Symmachiella dynata: one gene and its partner. The protein of the gene in region 2 interacts with the protein of the main gene of each other region in a pairwise test. Links are inferred from orthologs where the notes say so. Each region holds a gene or a part of one and is shown on either strand. Other genes may lie near its edges.

Evidence for each region.
Region 1: the proteins of tpiA (region 2) and pepT interact in binary tests that used the Escherichia coli proteins (3 or more experiments, as listed by UniProt). The link is inferred for Symmachiella dynata from one-to-one orthologs.

The regions. Positions count from the first base shown.
Region 1 is NZ_CP036276.1:2,275,860-2,286,189, reverse strand. Bases 7,428-10,330 are described here. They hold pepT (peptidase T), read right to left. Parts: upstream 9,546-10,330; coding sequence 8,310-9,545; downstream 7,428-8,309. Other genes in these bases: Mal52_RS08765 (S1 RNA-binding domain-containing protein), read right to left, coding at 9,783-10,330; Mal52_RS08775 (methyltransferase domain-containing protein), read right to left, coding at 7,428-7,827. Also shown: Mal52_RS08785 (hypothetical protein), read left to right, coding at 1-2,013; Mal52_RS08780 (outer membrane protein assembly factor BamB family protein), read left to right, coding at 2,251-6,501; more of Mal52_RS08775, read right to left, coding at 7,033-7,427. UniProt on the Escherichia coli protein: Cleaves the N-terminal amino acid of tripeptides.
Region 2 is NZ_CP036276.1:5,984,230-5,994,409, reverse strand. What follows is about bases 1,018-3,770. They hold tpiA (triose-phosphate isomerase), read left to right. Parts: upstream 1,018-1,883; coding sequence 1,884-2,657; downstream 2,658-3,770. Other genes in these bases: Mal52_RS22770 (YicC/YloC family endoribonuclease), read left to right, coding at 3,282-3,770; secG (preprotein translocase subunit SecG), read left to right, coding at 2,755-3,195; pheA (prephenate dehydratase), read left to right, coding at 1,018-1,554. Outside these bases: more of pheA, read left to right, coding at 346-1,017; more of Mal52_RS22770, read left to right, coding at 3,771-4,154; gmk (guanylate kinase), read left to right, coding at 4,250-4,843; Mal52_RS22760 (DNA-directed RNA polymerase subunit omega), read left to right, coding at 4,848-5,117; Mal52_RS22755 (flavoprotein), read left to right, coding at 5,220-5,768; Mal52_RS22750 (mercuric reductase), read right to left, coding at 5,776-7,296; Mal52_RS22745 (TVP38/TMEM64 family protein), read right to left, coding at 7,289-8,056; Mal52_RS22740 (chemotaxis protein CheX), read left to right, coding at 8,377-8,907; Mal52_RS22735 (STAS domain-containing protein), read right to left, coding at 8,961-9,302; Mal52_RS22730 (DUF2752 domain-containing protein), read left to right, coding at 9,568-10,035; Mal52_RS22725 (MDR/zinc-dependent alcohol dehydrogenase-like family protein), read left to right, coding at 10,086-10,180. UniProt on the Escherichia coli protein: Involved in the gluconeogenesis. Catalyzes stereospecifically the conversion of dihydroxyacetone phosphate (DHAP) to D-glyceraldehyde-3-phosphate (G3P).

The DNA of each region.
Region 1 (10,330 bases), 3.7 Mb from region 2 along the record:
TCCAGCCGTAGTCCTTCGCGCGGCGGATCGTCTGGCCGCAGTATTACCTCACGCGGTCGATCTGGTGGTAGCACCGCCCGCAGCGGCGGATCCAGTCGCGGTCGCGCCGCAATCAATCCGCGTGGAGCCGGAGTCGGCGGTAGTCGCCGTAGTGGTTCCTCATCACGCGGCTCAATCACAATGCGCCCTGGGAGTCGTGGCAATATCAATTCCGGTGGTCGTGGTGGAGTCCGCGGTGGCGGGACAGCTCCCGGCGGTAGACGTTCGATCGCAGGTCCAGGTGGCAGTCGCGGTGGTCGCGGTAACGCAGGCTCCGGTGGTGGACGCGGGAACGCAGGCTCCGGTGGTGGACGCGGGAATGCAGGTCCAGGCGGCGGTCGCGGTGGGCGTGGAAATCAATTTGCAGGCAGCGGAAGACGTGGTGGGCCAGGCGGCAATTCGTCCTATTACCGTGGTGGAAATCGCTCCGGAAATCGCGGCGGCTACGACCGTGGCCGCGGTGGTTACGGCCGTTACGGCAAGGGGGGATACGGCCGAGGTGGTTATGGCTGGCGTGGATATGGATACGGTCGACGTGGCTACGGTCGTTATGGCTACGGCCGCAGAGGCTATTACGGATACTATGGCAATTGGCTGTTTGGTTTTTGGGGACTCCCCTGGTACTCCAACGGTTATGGCTATGGAGGCGGGTATGGCTATGGCTATCCCTACTACTCCGCTTATACCGATTGGGGCTACCCCTCCTATTATTCGAACCCGTATTACGTAGCCGTCGATAATTCCGTCGTCGACTACTCACAACTCCTCGCCGAACCGGCCGAAGAATCGGCGTCGGATGTCGGCCTGCAATACTTTGACGATGCCCGCGCCGCCTTCAAACAAGGCGACTACACCCGGGCAATGCAATTGGTCGACAGCGCGCTGGTGACCATGCCGTTGGACAGCGTGTTGCACGAATTCCGCGCGCTGATTCTGTTCGCGCAAGGCAACTATGAGGAAGCGGCATCGGTCCTGCATCCCGTCTTGTCTGCCGGCCCCGGTTGGAACTGGTCGACATTGTTGGGCCTGTACCCCAATGTCGACGTCTATACGCAACAACTGCGCGCCTTGGAGAAGTACCGCAACGATCACAAGCAATCGGCACTCGTCCGATTCTTGTTGGGGTACCAGTATTTGACTTGTGGTCACAACACGGCAGCTGCCGACGAATTTGCCAAGGCGGTCGCACTCCAACCCGATGACCAACTGTCGCGCAACTTGTATAAACAACTCACGGGCGAGGACCTACCAGCTGTGACAAAGGAACCAGCGCCCGTCACCAACGACGACGAGCCGGGTGAATTCACCAAGCCAATCGTCGTTCCTCCTCAGCAAACGGAGTCCCAGGAACCGGAAGCCCAGGAACCGGAAGCCCGGGAACCAGAAGCGGAGGAACCGGAAGTCAAACAACCTCCCACCCCTCCGGCGGCCGAGGACTTCAAACCGCAGCCGCCAACTTCGGAAGATCAACCTTCCGACAAACAGCCGATGTTAGAAGCGCCCTCCAAGACGCCATCCGACACCCCGCCGCAAGCACCACCGTCGGACGACGCCCAACCCGGTGCCTCTCAACCGGACGCAACTGCGGAGCCGAAACCGGAACAACCGGCGACCGATACGCCCGACGAACCGACACCGGCGGCCACGGAGGATCAACCCGATCCGGCGACACCACAAGCCGCTCCCAAAGCGGATTTGAAGAAATATGTGGGCACCTGGAAGTCGGTCAGCGAAGACAATATGAAGTTTGAGTTAACGTTGACTGCTGAGGGAACCTTTACTTGGGTTTATACAGCCAAGGGAGAAACCCATAAATTCAGTGGTGAATACGTGATCGGCAACGGATTACTAACGCTGGCACGGCCTGACCACAACGCCTTGGTCGGACGACTCAAATGGGTCGACGACAAGAGTTTCAACTTCAAAATCGTAGGTGGCGGTGATGAAGATTCTGGATTGACGTTCAAAAAATAACGCGACTGGACTTCCATTTCTCAGCCATCTTTAGAGAATTCAGGCGCGGAAACGCTTAGGCATTTCCGCGCCTTTTTTGATATCTCCAGAACCGATTTTTCTCATGCAGGAAAATCTCCGCATCTGCCTGTTGCAGCTTCGCGCACTAGCGGCGATAATCAAAGTCGCTATCGAAATTGTCCCACTCCCCGGCGTCGCTCGCGCACGAGAGAAAGCTACATCGACATGAACAGCCGCATGCCACTCCTTGCTCAACTGACACTCGTCGTCACCTTGTTCATGGCCGCGCCCACGAACCTAACCGCCGGCGATTGGCCGATGTTTCGTTACGATGCCGGACGCACCGCCTCATCGCCACACGAACTGCCGACCGACCTGCAGTTGCAATGGGTCCGAGAGTACTCGCCTCGCATCACAGTCTGGGACGATCCACTCAATCAAGACCTGATGAAATACGATCGGGTATTTGAACCGATCGTTCTGGGGGACACACTCTACATCGGATTCAACGACAGCGACAAAGTCGTCGCGCTCGACACCAAAACCGGTGCGGAAAAATGGCGAGTCTATGTCGACGGCCCGGTGCGATTTCCTCCAGCAGCGGAAGATGGCAAAGTCTATTTTGTCAGCGACGATGGATTTTTGTATTGCGTAAGTGCCGAGACCGGCGAAGAAATCTGGAAATTCCGCGGCGGCCCCTCCGATCGCCGCATCCTGGGCAATGAACGATTGATCTCCACGTGGCCCGCACGCGGCGCTCCGGTGCTTCGCGAAGGGACAGTCTATTTCGCTGCCAGCATTTGGCCCTTCATGGGAACATTCATCTACGCCCTCGATGCCGAAACCGGCCAGATCCAATGGGTCAATGACGGCACCGGCGCGGATTACCTACAACAACCTCACAACTATCCCGCGTTTGCCGGCGTCGCTCCCCAAGGCTGCTTGGTAGCCACCGAGGACAAGTTGATCATCCCCGGCGGACGCTCGATCCCCGCCGTGTTCGACCGGGAGACCGGCCGTTTTGAATACTTCCATCTTGCCAAATACGGCAAGTCCGGAGGGTCCTGGGCATTCGCCAACGACGATATCTTTTTCGGCCACGAACGCGATGACGAATACTCCCGCTTCGATATCAAAACCGGAAACTCCCTGGGACGCAGCAAAGGCAAACAACCCGTTGTTTCCGACGATGGCTATTATTATTGCGGCGACTCCATCATCAAACGCACGCTCGATGCTCCCGGCAATGCCGCCTGGGAACTCGAAGCCGATGCCAACAACGACATGATCCGCGCCGGCGATCGGCTGTACGCCGCCGGCAAAGATGGCATCACCATCATTCAACTCCCCAAAAACGGCGAGCCTCAACAAATCGTCGGCCGCATCCCGGTCGAGGGCGATGTCAAACGACTCATCGCCGCCGACGACCGCCTATTCGCAGTCACGCTCGACGGCAAGATCATGGCATTCGGTGCCGACGAGGTCGCCCAGCCAGTCGTTATTGCTGATAAGCCGACTGAGAACAAACTGGATGAGCAAACCGAAGAATTCGTCAAAGAAACCCTGCATGCTACCGACGATCCCAGTGGGTATGCGGTCATGTACGGCGTGCAGGATGACGATACGCTCGAAGCATTTGCGCGGCAAACAGACTTTAACATTGTCGGTGTCAGCCCCGATGCCGAAGTCGTCGAAAAACTACGACGACGGTTGGATGATGCCGGACTTTACGGTAGTCGTATCGCCTTGCACGTCGGCGAGGTCGACAGCTTCGATGTGCCCCCTTACTTCTCATCATTCACCACCGGCATTCGTGTCGACGATCCAGAAACACTCAAAACGGTTTTTGAAAGCCTGCGTCCCTACGGGGGCCGAGCGTTGTTCGTGGGTGAATCCGAAGCGAACAAAAAGTTGATCGAGCAGGCCGGTTTAGAAGGCGTACACCATGGACGGATGGGAGACATCAGCATTGTCACCCGTAAAGGGGCACTCCCCGGTGCGGGCGATTGGACACACCAATACGGCAATATCCGCAACACGATCAAATCCGACGACAAGCTCGTCAAACTGCCTTTGGGGATTTTGTGGTTCGGCGGCAGTTCCAACATGGACGTCCTCCCCCGTCACGGACACGGCCCCCCGGAACAGATCATCGGTGGACGGCTCTACATCCAAGGCATGGACAGCTTAAGCGCCCGTGACGTTTACACTGGCCGCGTGATCTGGAAAACCCTGCTCAAAAACCTCGGCACCTACGGTACGTTTTTTGACCAGACCTACAAAAACACACCGCTGAGCACTGAATACAATCAAGTCCACATTCCCGGTTCCAATGCGCGAGGCACGAACTTTATCGCGACTGAGGACAAAATCTACATCATCGAAGGGAAATTTATCCGAGTGTTGGATGCCCGCGATGGATCAACCGTCTCTTCCATTCCGCTTCCCAAAAATGCAGATGGCGAGTCGGCGGAAAGCTGGGGTTATTTGGGAGTCGACGGAGATGCACTCATCGCCGGAGCCGGCTTTGCCGACTTCTCCAAGAAGCTCAATATGCCGCACGACCAAAGTGACAAACGTCGCAGCAAGTGGCGGTTCACCGATTACGATAAATCGGCCAGCGCTGCTCTGGTGGTCATGGATCGGCAAACCGGAAAAATTCGCTGGCAAGCCAACGCCCAACACGGATTTTTGCACAACGCCATCACAGCCATGGACGGTGTCTTGTATTGCTTAGACAAATTGCCCCCCAACTTGGAAGAGAAACTCCGCCGCCGCGGACAAGCCAAGCCCGAAACCTACAAGTTGACCGCCTACGACCTGCAAACGGGCGAACCGCTGTGGCAGACCAACGAAAATGTCTTCGGCACCTGGCTGAGTTGCTCCCAGGAGCACGGTCTCATGTTGCAATCAACCCGCCCCTCAAATGACACAGTCCGCTCCGAAGATGGATCGAGAATGATCGCCTACAAGGCGAAAACTGGTGAGGTCGTCTGGGACAAGCCGCTGAAATATTCCACTCCACCGATCCTGCATGGCGAGGACATTATCGCCGGCGGAAAAATGTATAGTCTACTCACCGGCGATGTCCGGTATCGTACGGACCCCATCACCGGTCAAAAAGCGGAATGGACGTTCTCCTCGACCAAGGGGTGCAACTACCCCATCGCCAGCGAGAATTTGATCACCTTCCGCTCTTCGGCGGCTGCGTTTTTTGATCTCACCACCGATGGCGGGACGGGACACTTCGGCGGATTCAAATCGGGCTGCACGTCCAACTTGATCGCCGCCGGTGGTTTGCTCAACGCTCCCGATTACACCCGCACCTGCCGCTGTTCCTTCCAAAACCAAACCTCCCTGGCGATGGTGCACATGCCGGGGCTGGAAATCTGGACGCACAATGACTTCGCCTATGATGGCAACCGTGTTAAACAAGTCGGTATTAATTTCGGAGCGCCGGGCGATCGTCGCGCTGATAACGACACGCTGTGGATGGAGTTCCCCAGTGTGGGCGGCCCCTCTCCGAATATCGATGTCAGCGTCAACGGAGACATCCAGTATTTCCGACACCACGCATCGCGAATCGACGGTGAGCAACCCTGGGTTGCCGCTTCGGGAGTTACCGGTGCGCAAGACATTGTGATCCATCTCACGCCAAAACAGGATGAGCAAGGCGGACTGCAAGTCCCAGTCAAACAGGACAGCGACGATGCTGAAGAAGCCTCGAACGGTGACGTCTCGCTGGGAAGCAGCGACCTGGAATTGGTTGAAGATAGCAGCAGCCAAACAGTTGGGATTCGTTTCCAGAAGGTCCCCATCCCCCGCGGCACCAAAATTAAGTCCGCTTACATTCAATTCAAGGTCGATGAGCCTTCCAGCGCCGCAGCCGATATGACCATCACCGCCGAAGCCACCGCCAACGCTGCGGAATTCACAACAAAACCAGACAACCTCTCCTCCCGCAAGCGAACGAAGGCCCAAGTCAATTGGAAGCCCAAACCATGGCTCAAAGAGGGAGACACCGGCCCCGATCAACGCACCGCCGATTTAACGGCCCTACTGCAGGAAATCGTCGACGGTCCTGACTGGAAACCGGGCAACGCCGTTGCCTTTCTCATCGAAGGCTCAGGCAGCCACGTCGCCAAGGCTCGCGACCGCGACAAACAGGGAGCCCCGCAGTTGGTCTTGGATCTTGGGGACAGTGCCCCTAAGAAAGAGAAAGTCGCCATCCGGCCCTACACCGTGCGACTCTTCTTCACCGAGCCCGATTCCACAATGCAACCGGGCCAGCGACAATTCGATGTCACATTACAGGACTCAACGGTTCTCAAAGACTTCGACATCACCGCCGCCGCTGAGGGCCCCCAACGTGCCGTAATACGCGAGTTCCACGGCATCCCCATCGAAGAAACCCTCACCATCGGCTTAAAGACCACCGGCCCCCACAAGGCCGTCCTATCGGGCGTGGAGGTAATCGCCGAGGATTAAAGTCGCTAGGCCGATCACCCAAACCGACTATTTAGGGGTCGCGACAGACGATTTCTACGCAGGTTTGTTCGTTGCTGAGGACCGACCGTCTGGCAACCGCCGGTCCGAAGGCTCCGAACACAACGAATGCGAGTGATCACCGGTCAGTGACCAGAATGGCCGGGATGTGCAAAACGCCGGTTTACCGGCGTTCGCCGCGCAGCGGTATTAGGCCCGCCGTTTACGGCGGGTCCATCTTCATCGATTTCGGTCAAACCCAAAAGCGCAGAAAAGAATCCTCACGCCAAGCCGCAAAGGCCGCAAAGAAAAGAACTGAGATGAACCGCCACCAATACACCGACGCGTCGTCCGGCACGGAACGCACAATGCGACGGCAAGCCGTCGGTTTGGGATGATCCAGACTCACGTCCGGAAATCCGTGTTCAATCTGTGGCTAAGAAATGAACGGCCCTGTTGGGTTACGGTTCTACCGCGCTAAGAGCTTTGCAGCTTGGCGTGAGGCTTTTTTCGTCGTGCAGCGCAAGCCCAAATTCAGTCCACTTGAAGCAGCATGTGGAATTCGTGGCTGCCGGCATTCATCACCGGCCCTGTCAGAATTTTGACCGGCGCGACGTGAGCGGAAAACCAATTCACCAGTTCCGTGATGTCCTCAGGAACGAAGACATGGAAATGGATGCTATAGTCGATTGCCCAAAGTCGGTCAGCCTCTGCAATCGCTGCGTCACCACTGGTGTGATTCACCAGGTTTGCGTAGTCGAGGTAGTGTTCGTAGTCACGATCTGCTGAGGGACGCTGGTAATCCAAGATCAGATGCGCCAGCGAGGTCCGCGTGCGATTCACATCAAAGGTCGCCCGTTTGTCCGGAATCGCGAGATAAACTTTCCCTCCCGGCTTGACCACGCGGCACCATTGCTCCAAAGAGCCCAGCGGGTTTTTCATGTGTTCGATAACATGCGAGGCAATCAGAAAATCGTAGCTGTCATCGGCCACGTTCGCCAACGTTTCCCCATCACCAATCAGGTTTGGCTCAACCAACGGCAACTCGTTGAGTTCGGGGTACTGTAGCCGCAACTCCGCTGTGGTCAGACGATCGATATAGTCGACCTGCATCCGATCATGGGTCAGCATCGGTTGGTGCAGCGCTCCGATCTCCAACCCTGTGCCGGATAGCTGGTCGGAGAAAAATTTCTGCCAGTTCCTATTCTTCGCGACACCGACTTGTTGATTTTGCGAGCGTCTCGCGAGCAGATCGGCTTTGGTCGAATGCAGGAATCGTCTTACAAAAACCGGCATTCGCGTCCACACTTCTTTTGCAACTGCATTCACCGAGTCATACTCCTTAAAGCCTTGAACGGGAGAGCCCATCCCAAATCGCCGCGTGGATTTAAGACAATCCGCGATATGCGTCAAGAGCAATCAGAACAGAGACAGCCCATTCCTCCCAGTTCAACACGTTTTGATCGAATGCAATCCCTGCCCAACTGAGGCACCCAGCAAATACCATGATCAGCATCAGCCGAGGAGGACTTTCACCGGCCTCTTCGATCTCCGATATTCCCAATAGCACAAAAAAGAATCCTCACGCCAAGCCGCCAAGGGCGCAAAGAAAAGGAACCAGGATCAACCGGCTTAGGAATGACCGCTGCTAATACACCGGCGCGTCGTCTGGCACGGAACGCACACTGCGACGGCAAGCCGTCGGTTTGGGATGATCTTGAGTCCCGACGGAAAATCTATGTTTGATCCGTGTTCAATCTGTGGCTAAGAAATGAACGGTCAGATTCGATTACGGCTCTGCTGCATTCAGCTCAAACCCGCTCCGTGCTCCACGCCTCAGCCAGTTTGATCAACACATCTGCTGCCGTTTGCATCTCGTCCAGACTCGCCCATTCCCGTGGCGAGTGCGGGTTGTGTTGGCCGGTGGAGAGGTTCGGTGTCGGCAAGCCCTGTGCGGTTAACAGTGAGCCATCCGTGCCACCGCGAATGATGCTCAGCAGCGGATCGATCCCCACCGCTTGCATCGCTTCGACCGCTTTGGCAACCGCCCGCGGCTCGGTTTTCAAACCGTCGGCCATGTTGCGATACTGCTGCGAAATCGCCACGTCGATCTTGGCTTCTGGAAATTCTTCCCGCAGCGGCTCGGCAATCTCCTCCAACAACTCCGCATACTCCGCCAATTTCGCCGTATCAAAATCCCGCAGAATAATCCGCGCCGTCGATTGCGCTACGCCCCCTTCGAAGACATACGGATGCAAAAACCCGTCGCGGTCGTCGGTCGTTTCCGGACTCAGCCAATCGGTCGGCAAGGCGGCGATAAAGCGGCTCAAAATCCGAATCGCATTGACCATCACCCCTTTGCCCTTCGAAGGATGCGTGTTCACGCCCGTCACGGTAATCACCGCTTGATCGGCCGAGAAGGTCTCGTTGTCGATCATCCCCCGCCCTTCACCGTCGAGCGTATAACCGCAGACCCCGCCCAGTTTTTCCAGGTCCAGGTTCTCCGTCCCCCGCCCGATCTCTTCGTCGCAGGTAAAACAAACCCGCACCGGCCCCCGCGGCAAGGTATTATCGCCAATCAGCCACGCCGCCGCCGTCATAATCACCGCCACCCCGGCTTTGTCGTCCGCTCCTAACAACGTCGTCCCGTCGGTTGTGATGATCGTTGAACCGATCAACTCCCGCAAAACCGGATTGTCCTCCACGCGAATTACTTGCGTCGTATCGCCCGGCAGCACGATATCGCCGCCGGAATAATTCTCGTGCACAATCGGTTTGACGTTCTCAGCCGTGAATTCGGGTGACGTGTCGACATGTGCCACCCAGACGATCATCGGAGCATCGTGATCCACAGTCGCGGGAATTGTGGCCATCACGTTGCCGAACTTGTCGCAGGAAACGTCTGCCAGCCCGATCGCCTCACATTCCTCGGCCAGCAGCCGCGACAATGTCAGTTGTTTGCTCGTGCTGGGCGAAGTGTCGCTGGTTTCATCAGCTTGCGTATCAATCCGTACATAGCGCAAGAACCGGTCGAGTAGCGTGGTCACGGGGCGTGTCTCCTTTAGCCTGTCGAATCAAGTGGACCATCACAGATCAAACACAGATTAGCGGATGTCAGAACGTAAGTCCCCAAACCGACAGCTTGCTGTCGTGCACGGCGCTCCTTGTCCAGCAAGGTGGCCGCATGATTTCCGACGTTCAACAACCTGTAAGATCGTTCAACATGGACTGTCGTAATCCGCCATCAGCGACCTACGCAACACCGCAGGACTGCCTGTCGCCGATCAACCGAACAACGGGCCACTGCTGCCGCCCGTGCCTCCCTTGAGCGGACCTTTGCGTTTGCGTTGGTACGCTTCGCCGCCGCTGGGTGAGAGATCCTCGTCCTTCGGTTTTTTCACCGGTTCCGGTTTGGCCTTGAGGGCTTTCATCGACAGGCCAATCCGCTTGCGTTCCCCATCAATGGAAACAACCTTGGCCTCCACTTCCTGCCCTTCCTTCAAGACATCCGACACCTTGTTGATGCGGCGATAGTCGATTTCGCTGATGTGAATCAACCCTTCGACGCCCTCCTCAATTTCGATAAAGGCGCCGAAATTGGTGATGTTGGTCACTTTGCCCTGCACAATCGACTCCACGGGATACCGCTGCACGCAGTCGTCCCAGGGATTTTTCTTCAACTGCTTGAGGCTCAGGCTGATTTTCTTTTTCTCGGCATCGACCGAAATCAACTGCACTTCGAGTTGTTGTCCGACTTTGAGAATGTCGCGAGGATGATTGACCCGCGTCCAACTCATCTCAGCCACGTGCAACAAGCCATCAATCCCGCCGA
Region 2 (10,180 bases):
TGTGTACTGCAGTGCCTGAAGTAGTCAGCCCTGTTGGTGTCTCTCGCAACTTGACACTTGGCGCACCGAGAAGTACAACAACGACTTGCGAATTTTGGGTAAAAATCCGGCAAAAACGGGGCGCAACGTATTCCCCGTACGCATTCGCATGGAGACTTGAGCAACGTTCGGTGAGAGCCGTGCATCGCTCCCCCCACTTAGTAGGACGGCTACCAGGACGGCATTCACGACTCAAGACGAGCGAACAGACGCAACAGTATTCACAATAATGACTTACGCCCGCAGTCTTGACGGGCGGCCGGCACCCTCTGACCAGGGGCGTTAGACTCCGCCCGAAAGGCTCGCATGGCAAAAGCTAAAAGACCTGCGAAAAAACAGACCGCAACCAAGCGCCCAGCTGCCAAACGGCCAGCGGCGAAAGCTGCGTCCGCGAAACGCAAGAAACCCGCGGCAGCGCCAGCCACCCGGAAGGCACCTGCAAAACGCGGCGGCGGAACGATTGACGTCCAGTTGAAAAAGTTGGACCGCGAAATCCTCAAGCTGATCAACAAGCGCGCGGAGCTCACGGCCAAGTCGCTCAATAAGTTGCCCAACCCCCAACAAGCCACGTTCAATCCCGCTATTGACGATGAAATGTGGCAACAAGTTCAAAACGCCCACAAAGGTCCGCTGCCAATCCAAGCGGTCCGCAGCGTCTTTCGGGAAATCATCAACGGTGGGAAAAGCTTAGTCAAGACCCAGCGGATCGCTTACTTGGGTCCCGCTTTTAGCTTTACGCATCTCGCCGCCATCGAACGTTTTGGCAAGACTGCCGATTTCATTCCGGTCAATAGTATCGCCACGGTGTTCGAGGAAGTGAATCGTGGACTGGCCGATTTTGGCATCGTTCCCATCGAAAACAGTACCGATGGACGTGTGGTCGACACTTTGGACATGTTCACGCGGTTGCCGTTAAAGATCTGCGCCGAAGTCCAAATCAGCATCCATCACAACCTGATGTCACGCTGTCCCCGGGGTGAAATCACGGAAATCTACAGCAAACCGCAGGCACTGTCGCAATGTCGTGATTGGCTCAGCCGCAATATGCCGCAAGCGCGGTTGATTGAGGTCACTAGCACGTCAACCGCCGCTCAATTGGCGCGAGACAAGCAGGGTGTGGGAGCCATCGCCAGTTGGCAGGCCTCGACTGAATATGACCTGCAGATCGTGGCCGAGGACATTCAAGACAACAAGAACAACGTCACCCGCTTCGCTGTGATCGGTGATCACGTGAACAAGGCGTCGGGCGACGATAAGACCGCGATTCTGCTGCAAATTTCGCACAAACCAGGCTCATTGGCCGACACATTGGCGATCTTCAAGCGAAACAAGGTCAATCTCACCTGGATCGAGTCGTTTCCGCTCAAGGGGCCGGAAGGTGGTTATTTGTTCTTCTTGGACTTTGAAGGACATGCCAAAGAGGCCCGGGTCAAACGTGCGTTGTCAGAACTGGAACGGCGTGCGGTGCGGATCGAAGTGCTAGGTTCGTATCCCCGCAGTCCGTCGATTGAATAACCACTTTCCCTCGATAGATCGCTGCGTTGTGCACGGAACAGTTGGTTTTGTGCAACGGTCCTGACTGTTCTTGGCAAACTACGGGGATTTTCTGGGCTGCGTCCGCCTTGACGTTTCCCCGCGTGGTTACGAGAATCGCGACGGGGCGCTCCCTCCCTCCCGATCAGAGTCGTCTCCCGATGGCGAAGGTCCGCATTTGCGTCGCTGCAGTGCCTTATGGCAATCGACCGCCGGTGGGGGGACCGTTGAACATACAATTTGTGCCGCAGTTGCTCAATGTGCAGACTGGCGGCAAATTCTTAGAGAGCTAATTTGAAGGATATGGTGTTATGAGGCGGCTATTTGTTGCCGGGAACTGGAAAATGAACCTGCTGGGAGCCTCCGCAAAGCAACTCGCTGAGGGGGTCGCAGCGGCTGTTCCGGCGGATGAGTCAGCGATTGACGCGTTGGTTTGTCCCCCTTACCCGTATCTACGGGCCGTGGGCGGGGCCGTTGATGGCAGTGGTGTGCAATTGGGCGCACAGGATGTTTATCACGAACCTGAAGGGGCATTCACGGGCGAAGTTTCGGCCGACATGCTCGTTGACGTCGGGTGCGGCTGGGTGATTTTGGGGCACAGCGAACGGCGTCACGTGATTGGCGAAACCGATGAACTGATCAATAAAAAGGTCGCCGCAGCACTCAAAGCGGGGCTGAAAGTGATGCTCTGCGTGGGGGAATTGTTGAGCGATCGCGAAGCCAATCAAACCGAAGCGGTCGTCGACGCACAATTGGCCGGATCGCTGGAGGGAGTCAGCGACGCGGATATGGCGCAGGTCGCAGTGGCCTACGAACCGGTGTGGGCCATCGGCACCGGCGTGACGGCTTCCAAAGAACAAGCGGAATCCGCCCATGCTCATGTTCGCAATTGGCTGGCGGGTCGTTACAATTCAGAGGTCGCCGAGGCCACGCGGATCCTCTACGGCGGCAGTGTCAAACCGGACAACGCTGCGGAATTGATGTCGCAGCCGAATATCGACGGTGTTCTGGTCGGCGGCGCGAGTCTGAAAACGGATTTATTCGTGCCGATCATCGAAGCGGCGCGGCAAGTTGCCACGTCTTAAATTGCATTTGACCTATTCACGACCACCGGGACCAACGCCACGGGGCACGTCCATTTAATTTGCTGACGCCGATCCGCGGCGGCGTTGAAAGGAAGTCATGGGAACTTTCATTTTAGTTTTGCTGACCATCACCGGTCTGTTGTTGATGTTTATTATCCTGCTGCAACGAGGTCGTGGCGGCGGGCTGGCAGGTGCCTTGGGCGGAGCCGGGGGGCAAAGCGCCTTCGGGACCAAAGCGGGCGACGTGTTCACACGAATCACGGTGGGACTCGCCGTGTTTTGGGTCGTGTTGGCTTGCGTCTCGATCTTTGTGGTCAAGCCGAACAGCTTGTACGAAGGTGGAACCCTCGGCAATAATCCGACTGCCGGTGTGAGTGCCGGTGAGGACAAAGGGGATGCGGAAGGTCAGGACGCCACTCCCAAAGCCGACGGCGATGAAGCGGCCGGTGAGTTGGACCTGGGTTCACTCGAAGAAGAAACGCAACCGGCAACTCCCCCCTCTGAGACGAAGAGCGGCACTCCCGAAAAGCAGGAATAGTTTCGGGACGGACCCCCACAGTTACGCCGCAATCGGCGAATGGCCATTGATATAAGCAACAAGGCGTAATCGACGTGCTGTTGAGTATGACCGGGTTTGGCGAAACGCGCCACCAAGACGACCGCATGAGCGTGTCCGTCGAAGTACGTACCGTCAACAATCGCTACCTCAAATTGTCTATCAAATGCGCCGATGTGTACGGTGCTTTCGAAGGCGAAATCGAGAAGATCGCGCGCGAGTATATCTCGCGGGGAACGGTGATGGTCGCGGTCCGCGTGGAACGGGTTGCCACAGCTGCCGATGTGCGGCTCAATGAAATGGCGCTGCAGACTCTCAGTGAGCAGTTGCAAGGACTCGCAGCAAAAATGGGTGACGTGGCGGTCGGGCCGCTTACTGATTTGTTGGCCCTGCCCAATGCTGTGATCGATGACAGTAAACGCAACATCGACATCGACGCCGACTGGAAAATCATTCAAGACTGCCTACACGGAGCACTCAAGAACCTCCAACTGTTTCGCGAAGAAGAAGGCCGGTCCATGCGTGAGGATCTGCTCCTGCAAAAAGAGATTATTGCCACACAGTTACAAAAAACACGAGAACGCGCCCCGTTGGTGGTCAGTGAATACCGCGAGAAAATCCTAGACCGCGTAAGAAAGACATTGGCCGAAACGGATGCCAAGGTCGACGAATCCAACCTGATTCGCGACGTCAGCATCTTTTCCGACCGCGCCGACATTAACGAAGAAATCGCGCGTCTGGAGTGCCACCTGGATCAATTGGCTGCGTTTCTGAACGAGAAGTCGTCGTCCGGGCGGAAGCTGGAGTTTCTCAGCCAAGAGATGTTTCGCGAGATCAACACGATCGGTTCCAAGGCCAACGACGTGCAAATTGCCCACAGCGTGGTGGAAATGAAGGCCGCCATCGAAAAAATGCGGGAAATGTTGCAGAATATAGAATAGGCCCGCCCCGGCCGACCGGTAAACTGCCGTGTCGAAACGGGAATTGAATTCACACAATTACCCCTTAATCCATTTTGTCGAACTCAGCTTGCACCGTGACCGCACCGGAAACTCGCTCTTTTGTTGATATTCGCGTCTTAGTGCTTTCCGGACCAAGTGGAAGCGGAAAGTCGACGATTGTGGACCGTCTGGTGAACGTGGCGCCGGTGCAGTTGGTCAAGGTGGTCTCAGCCACAACACGACCACCGCGCGCGGGTGAGGTCAACGGGCGGGATTACTACTTTTTGTCGCCAGAGGAGTTTGAGCAAAAACGCCAAGCCGGAGAATTCATCGAATGCGAGGAAGTGCACGGCAACGGTAACTGGTACGGCACACTGCGTAGCGAACTGACTCGCGCCCAACAAGCCGGGGCATGGGCCTTCTTAGAAATCGACGTCCAAGGCGCGTTGTCGATCATCAAGGAATATCCTGACGCCGTGTCGGTGTTTTTAACAACCGCCTCGGAAGGGGACTATGAACAACGCTTGCGCAACCGCGGGACGGAGTCGGAGGATGCGATCCAGCAGCGACTGGAAACGGCTCGTCGAGAATTGAAACTGTCTAAAGAATACAAACATATCGTAGTCAACGACGACTTGGACCGAGCGGTCTCCGAGATCTGTCACATACTTGCAAGTGCGGAGGGTTAAGACATTGTACGATGAACTGATGGAAGAACAGATTGTCAATAAAGTGGGCGGCCGTTTTAAACTGTCCACATTGATTCAAAAGCGAATGGTGGCGCTCAACCGCGGTTCCCGGCCCTTGGTGGAAATTCAATCCAAGGACGCCATGGAAATCGTGATTCGCGAAATCATGGAAGATAAAATCTACCTCGACAACACAGGCAACTTGGCGATTGCCGCCGACGAAGGTCCGGATGCCGACGGTGACGATGCCGGTCCCAGCCTGGAAGATCTCTAGGACATATTTCAGTCACGCATCATGCTCGGTGGATAGGTTTTGTATTCAATGACTGGGAATGGCAGGGTGATCCCGCCGCCCCGGCCAGATTGAGAACGATCCATGAATGACCGCGAAGTATTATTGGGCGTGACAGGCGGCATCGCTGCCTATAAGACGGCCGAACTCTGCAGCCGGTTGGTTCAAGCCGGCGCGGGGGTTTCGGTGGTCATGACGACGTCCGCCGAGAAATTCATCGGCGCGACGACGTTTGAAGCCCTGACCGGCCGCCCGGTGCATCGGCAACTCTTTCAGCCCCAAGAACACCATATCGGGGAGCACATTGGCTTGGTCCGCCGTGCGGATTTGCTGGTCGTGGCTCCCGCCTCGGCAAATTGTCTGGCAAAATTCGCACACGGTCTCGCCGACGATTTGCTCTCCACCATTGCACTGACGCATACCGGCCCAATCCTGATGGCGCCGGCGATGAATAGCGAAATGTGGCAAAAGCCATCTGTGCAGCGCAACATCGCACAACTGCGCGAAGATGGCGTGCTGTTCATCGAACCAGGTAGCGGCTGGCTCAGCTGCGGCCAAGTCGGCCCCGGCCGCATGGCAGAAGCAGCCGAGATCTTGGACCGCGTGCGGGAATTGTTGGACGTGTCGGGCTAGCTTTAGTTCACAGCGTCCAGGAGAGCCATTTCTCGAACAGCTTTTTCACCAACGGTGTGAGCCGGGTGCGGTTGTAGGCGTCGGCGGTGCGTTTGATGGCTTCGGCTTGGGTGGGGTAGGGGTGGATCGTTTTGGCGATCTTTGCAAGGCCCACGTTGCCGGTCATTGCTGTCGTGATTTGTGAGATCATCTCTCCCGCATGGGAGGCGACAATGGTGGCGCCGATGATTTTGTCGGTGCCGCGCCGCAAGTGAATCTTAATAAAGCCATCCGTTTCGCCATCTAAAATCGCCCGGTCGACGCCGGACAGTTCCTGCGTGAATGTTTCGACCTTGATACCTTGTTGACGGGCTTGGTGGTCGGAGAGCCCGACGTGGGCGATCTCTGGGTCGGTGAATGTACACCACGGGATGTTGAGCGACGACGTTTTCGCCCGGCCTTTGAACAGCGCGTTCTGGATGACGATGCGGGCCATGGCATCGGCGGTGTGCGTGAATTTGTAGGGAAAGCAGATGTCGCCGGCTGCGAAGACATTGCGATTCGTTGTGCGGAGATGGTCATCGACGACCACGCCGGTTTTTTTGTCGTATTCAACCCCGGCAGCTTCCAGGCCAAGCCCTTCGACGTTCGGTTCCCGACCGGCACTGACCAGAATGGCCTCGCATTCGATCTGCCGTGATGTTCCACCTGCGGTGAAGGTGATTGATTTTTCAGTACCGTCGTCGCGGACGGAATCAATGTCACAATTGACGTGGAGGTCTACGCCATCGGCGATCAAGGCCTGTTGAACGATGGCTGCTGCGGCGGCATCTTCTCGGTGCAAGACGTGCGGGGCGGATTGGAGTAAGGTCACCTGCGAGCCGAAGCGGGCAAAGGCTTGCGCCATTTCGCAGCCGATCGGACCGCCGCCGATGACGGCCAGTCGGCGGGGAAGCTCGGTTAAGGAAAACAGAGTTTCATTGGTGAGATAGGCCACCTCGTCGAGTCCGGGGATCGGGGGCGTTGCTGCCCGCCCGCCGGTGGCGATCACGGCTTTCTTGAATTTCAACGTTTGTCCATCCACCTCGATCTTATCGCCGCTGGTAAAAGTTCCCTGGCCGAGAAAGACATCGACGCCGTTGTCGCGAAATCTCGCCGCCGAGTCGTGCGGACTGATCTCGGCCCGCAACCGCCGCATGCGCTGCATTACGGTGGCGAAGTCGACAGTGACTTCGCCGGCGACATTCACGCCGAACTCAGCTGCATGGCGGATTTGAGCAGCAATGCGCGAGGAACGGATCAGCGCTTTGGAGGGGACGCAGCCTACGTTGAGACAATCGCCACCCATCAGATGCCGTTCCACCAGCGCCACCTTGGCACCCAATCCGGCGGCACCGATGGCTGCGACCAGTCCAGCGGTGCCAGCTCCGATGATCACGAGATGATACCGTGGTTGCGGTTGCGGATTTTCCCAGTCCGACGGGTGCACGTTCGCGACGAGCTCGGCGTTGTAGGGATCGGCTGGGAGGACTTCAATCGGATCAGACAACGGGTGAGTCTCCGTCAGGGGGTGATTGGTCGGAGCTGTGCTGGGCTTCGTGGTTTTCAGTGGGTGCGCTGGGCGGCAGTGCGTCTCGCAACGATTTTTGTGCGATGCGGGTGATGAAAACCGTAGCGACAACGGTCATGACCAGACCGAATCCAAACAGCAGTTTTTGCCCCAAGCCACCGTCATAATTTCCCGTAGAAAGATCCGCCAAGCTTTTCAAAGCCGATCCGATGTACACATACATCGCCGTACCGGGCAGCATGCCGATCCAGGAGGCGAGGATATAATCGCGGAATGAAACGCGCGTGAGGCCGAAAGAGTAGTTGAGCAGATTGAAAGGGAACACCGGCGAAAGCCGCGTCAACAGCACGATTTTGAATCCCTGTTCACCGACAGCGGCATCGATCAAGCGAAACTTTTCATTCTTAGCAACCTTGGCGGCAATCACGTCACGTAACAATGTACGTCCCAACCCAAACGCTGCTGCTGCGCCGAGCGTACTGCCCACCGAAATCGTGACAATGCCGATCGGCACTCCCCAAAGAAAGCCGGCCCCTAAGGTCAGGATCGATCCCGGGACAAATAAAACCGTCGCCACCACATAGACGGCTGCCAAGACCACCGGGCCGGTGGACCCCATCCGCTGGACCGCTTCGACAAATTGCAGCAAGTACTCTTTGGTGGGCAGAATCGCAATCGCTGCAATGACGACGACGGCGAGCACAACCAAAACGCCAATGCGGATCGCCGACGATTTCATAAGGCGAACGATTCTTCGTTAAGGACAGAACATGGCAATAAGGATCGATATCACACAATTAAAGGATTGGGAGTGTTATATCTGTAGGGTAATTCACACTGGTCCCGATCAAACTCTCCCGGCAAGCAAAGCCTTGACGTTTCTGACGGTTTGAAATGTTACGAATAACACATGACTTGAGCCACTCAAACGGTCGCTCGCTGGGAATTGCCAACCATTACCGTTCGTTTTGAGATTGGTTCGCACATTCGCCAACCCCAGGGTCGATAAGAAAGCCTGTGATGTAATTCTTGGCGTCTGCAGACTTCAGAGGAGACGACATGGTAGCGGCAATAGCCAGTGACAATCCGACAGCCACCCTGCCAGTGAACGAAAAGCTATTTCGTGCCATTTCTACCAGCGTGGAAGACGCACTGTCAATGGGCGGTTTGGTCGCTTCATGCGTGGGAACTTCGTCGGTGCCGATCCCGGGCAATGGGACGATCACCGGTCTGATCGGCGTGCATGGGAGTGCTTCCGGATTTGTGACGGTGAACTCCTCCGAGACGCTAGCAATGAAGGTCGTCGGCGGATTGCTGCAAGATGATTTTTCTACGCTCTCTGCCCAAATCATCGATGGATTTGGCGAACTGACGAACATCATTGCCGGGGGAATTAAGGCACGACTTTCAAAATCGGAGTTTCAATTCTCAAAGATCACCGTCCCCTCGGTCATCATCGGTGAATCCTACGAGATCGCCTATGCTAAGGGGCTGGAATTCATTTGCGTAGTGTTTGAATTGAATGATCCCAATGCCATCATGCTGGACCAAAGACTCTTGCGGGTGAGCATGTCGTTGCTGCGGCTTTAAAGGGACCTCCTCCGTTCAAGCGTGTCTGTCGTGATGAGCAACCAAAGCGTGCTTCACTGCTCGCCCTTCTCGATCTCGACATCATAGACCTGCAAGATCTGATCCAGCTTGGTGACTTCTAAGACCTCGCGCACATCGTCGCTGGGATTGCAGACGTGGACTTCCACATTCAGTTGTCTGAGGGAAGCCAACAGCCCCAACATGCCGCTGGGGACCAGTTTGACACCTGTCAGGTCAAACGCCAGTTTTTCCGTACTGTGCTCTTTCACCAGCGCAATGATTTCGCTGCGGCACGCGCCAATATCCAATTGATCGAGAATTTCACGCCCACCAAACCCCAAGACCGTCATCGGTCCGGTACTGTAGATCTGTAAAATTGGGCCACTGTCTGTCATCTGGCTCCCCTTGGTTATCCGTTCCGATCCGCCGGCGGCATGCACGATGTCACCGGCAATGTGAACTAGGTCGATCAACTCGATTGCGAGGCCGTTTCGGTCCGCATACTATAGAAAATACGCCCCGACTCTCCAATGTGCAATTGCGCCGGACTATTCCCGATTTTTGCATCCACCATTTACTGTGGGCCAGACGCCGAATGTCGACGTCGACAGATGAGTGATCGAATCCCCTTCGTCCCTATTTGTTGTTTGCGGCTTCCACATGCCGATTGCCCCCGCCAACTCGTCCGGCCGTTTGTCCGCTGCCTCCGCAGTACGGCGGCGGATTCGTGGCGGCGATTGGTTTTGGATAGCATTGGCTGTGTTGATCCCATTGGCCGGCTGGTTCCTGCAGGTCGTGGGGACCGACCACGTGTCTCTCCTCGGCAATTCAAGCTGGCAGCTGCCAGATATATGCTATTCCCGAAGTTGGCTGGGAGTCGAATGCCCCGCTTGCGGGATGACGCGGAGCACCATTCATCTGGTCCATGGTCAACTGGCCGAGTCGTTGAGCGTGCACCGATTAGGGTGGCTGGTGTTATTGGTCATCCTCGCTCAGGTCCCCTATCGACTGTTGATTCCCTGGCAGCAGCGCGTCAGCGATCCCCGCTGGATCCGTTACGAAATGAGAATGTGGGCCGGCTTGGGGATTTTGCTGATCTTGAATCGGATCTGGGATGTGCTGGTCTGAACGTCCGTTCTCGGTCGCCCCGTCAAAAACCGTAAGTGAGTGACCGTTCCATGCGCGCTGTCATGTTTGATGAAACCGGAATCTCGTTTCGCGAGAATATTCCGCAGCCCGTTTGCCGCGAAAACGAAGTGTTGGTCCGCGTGCT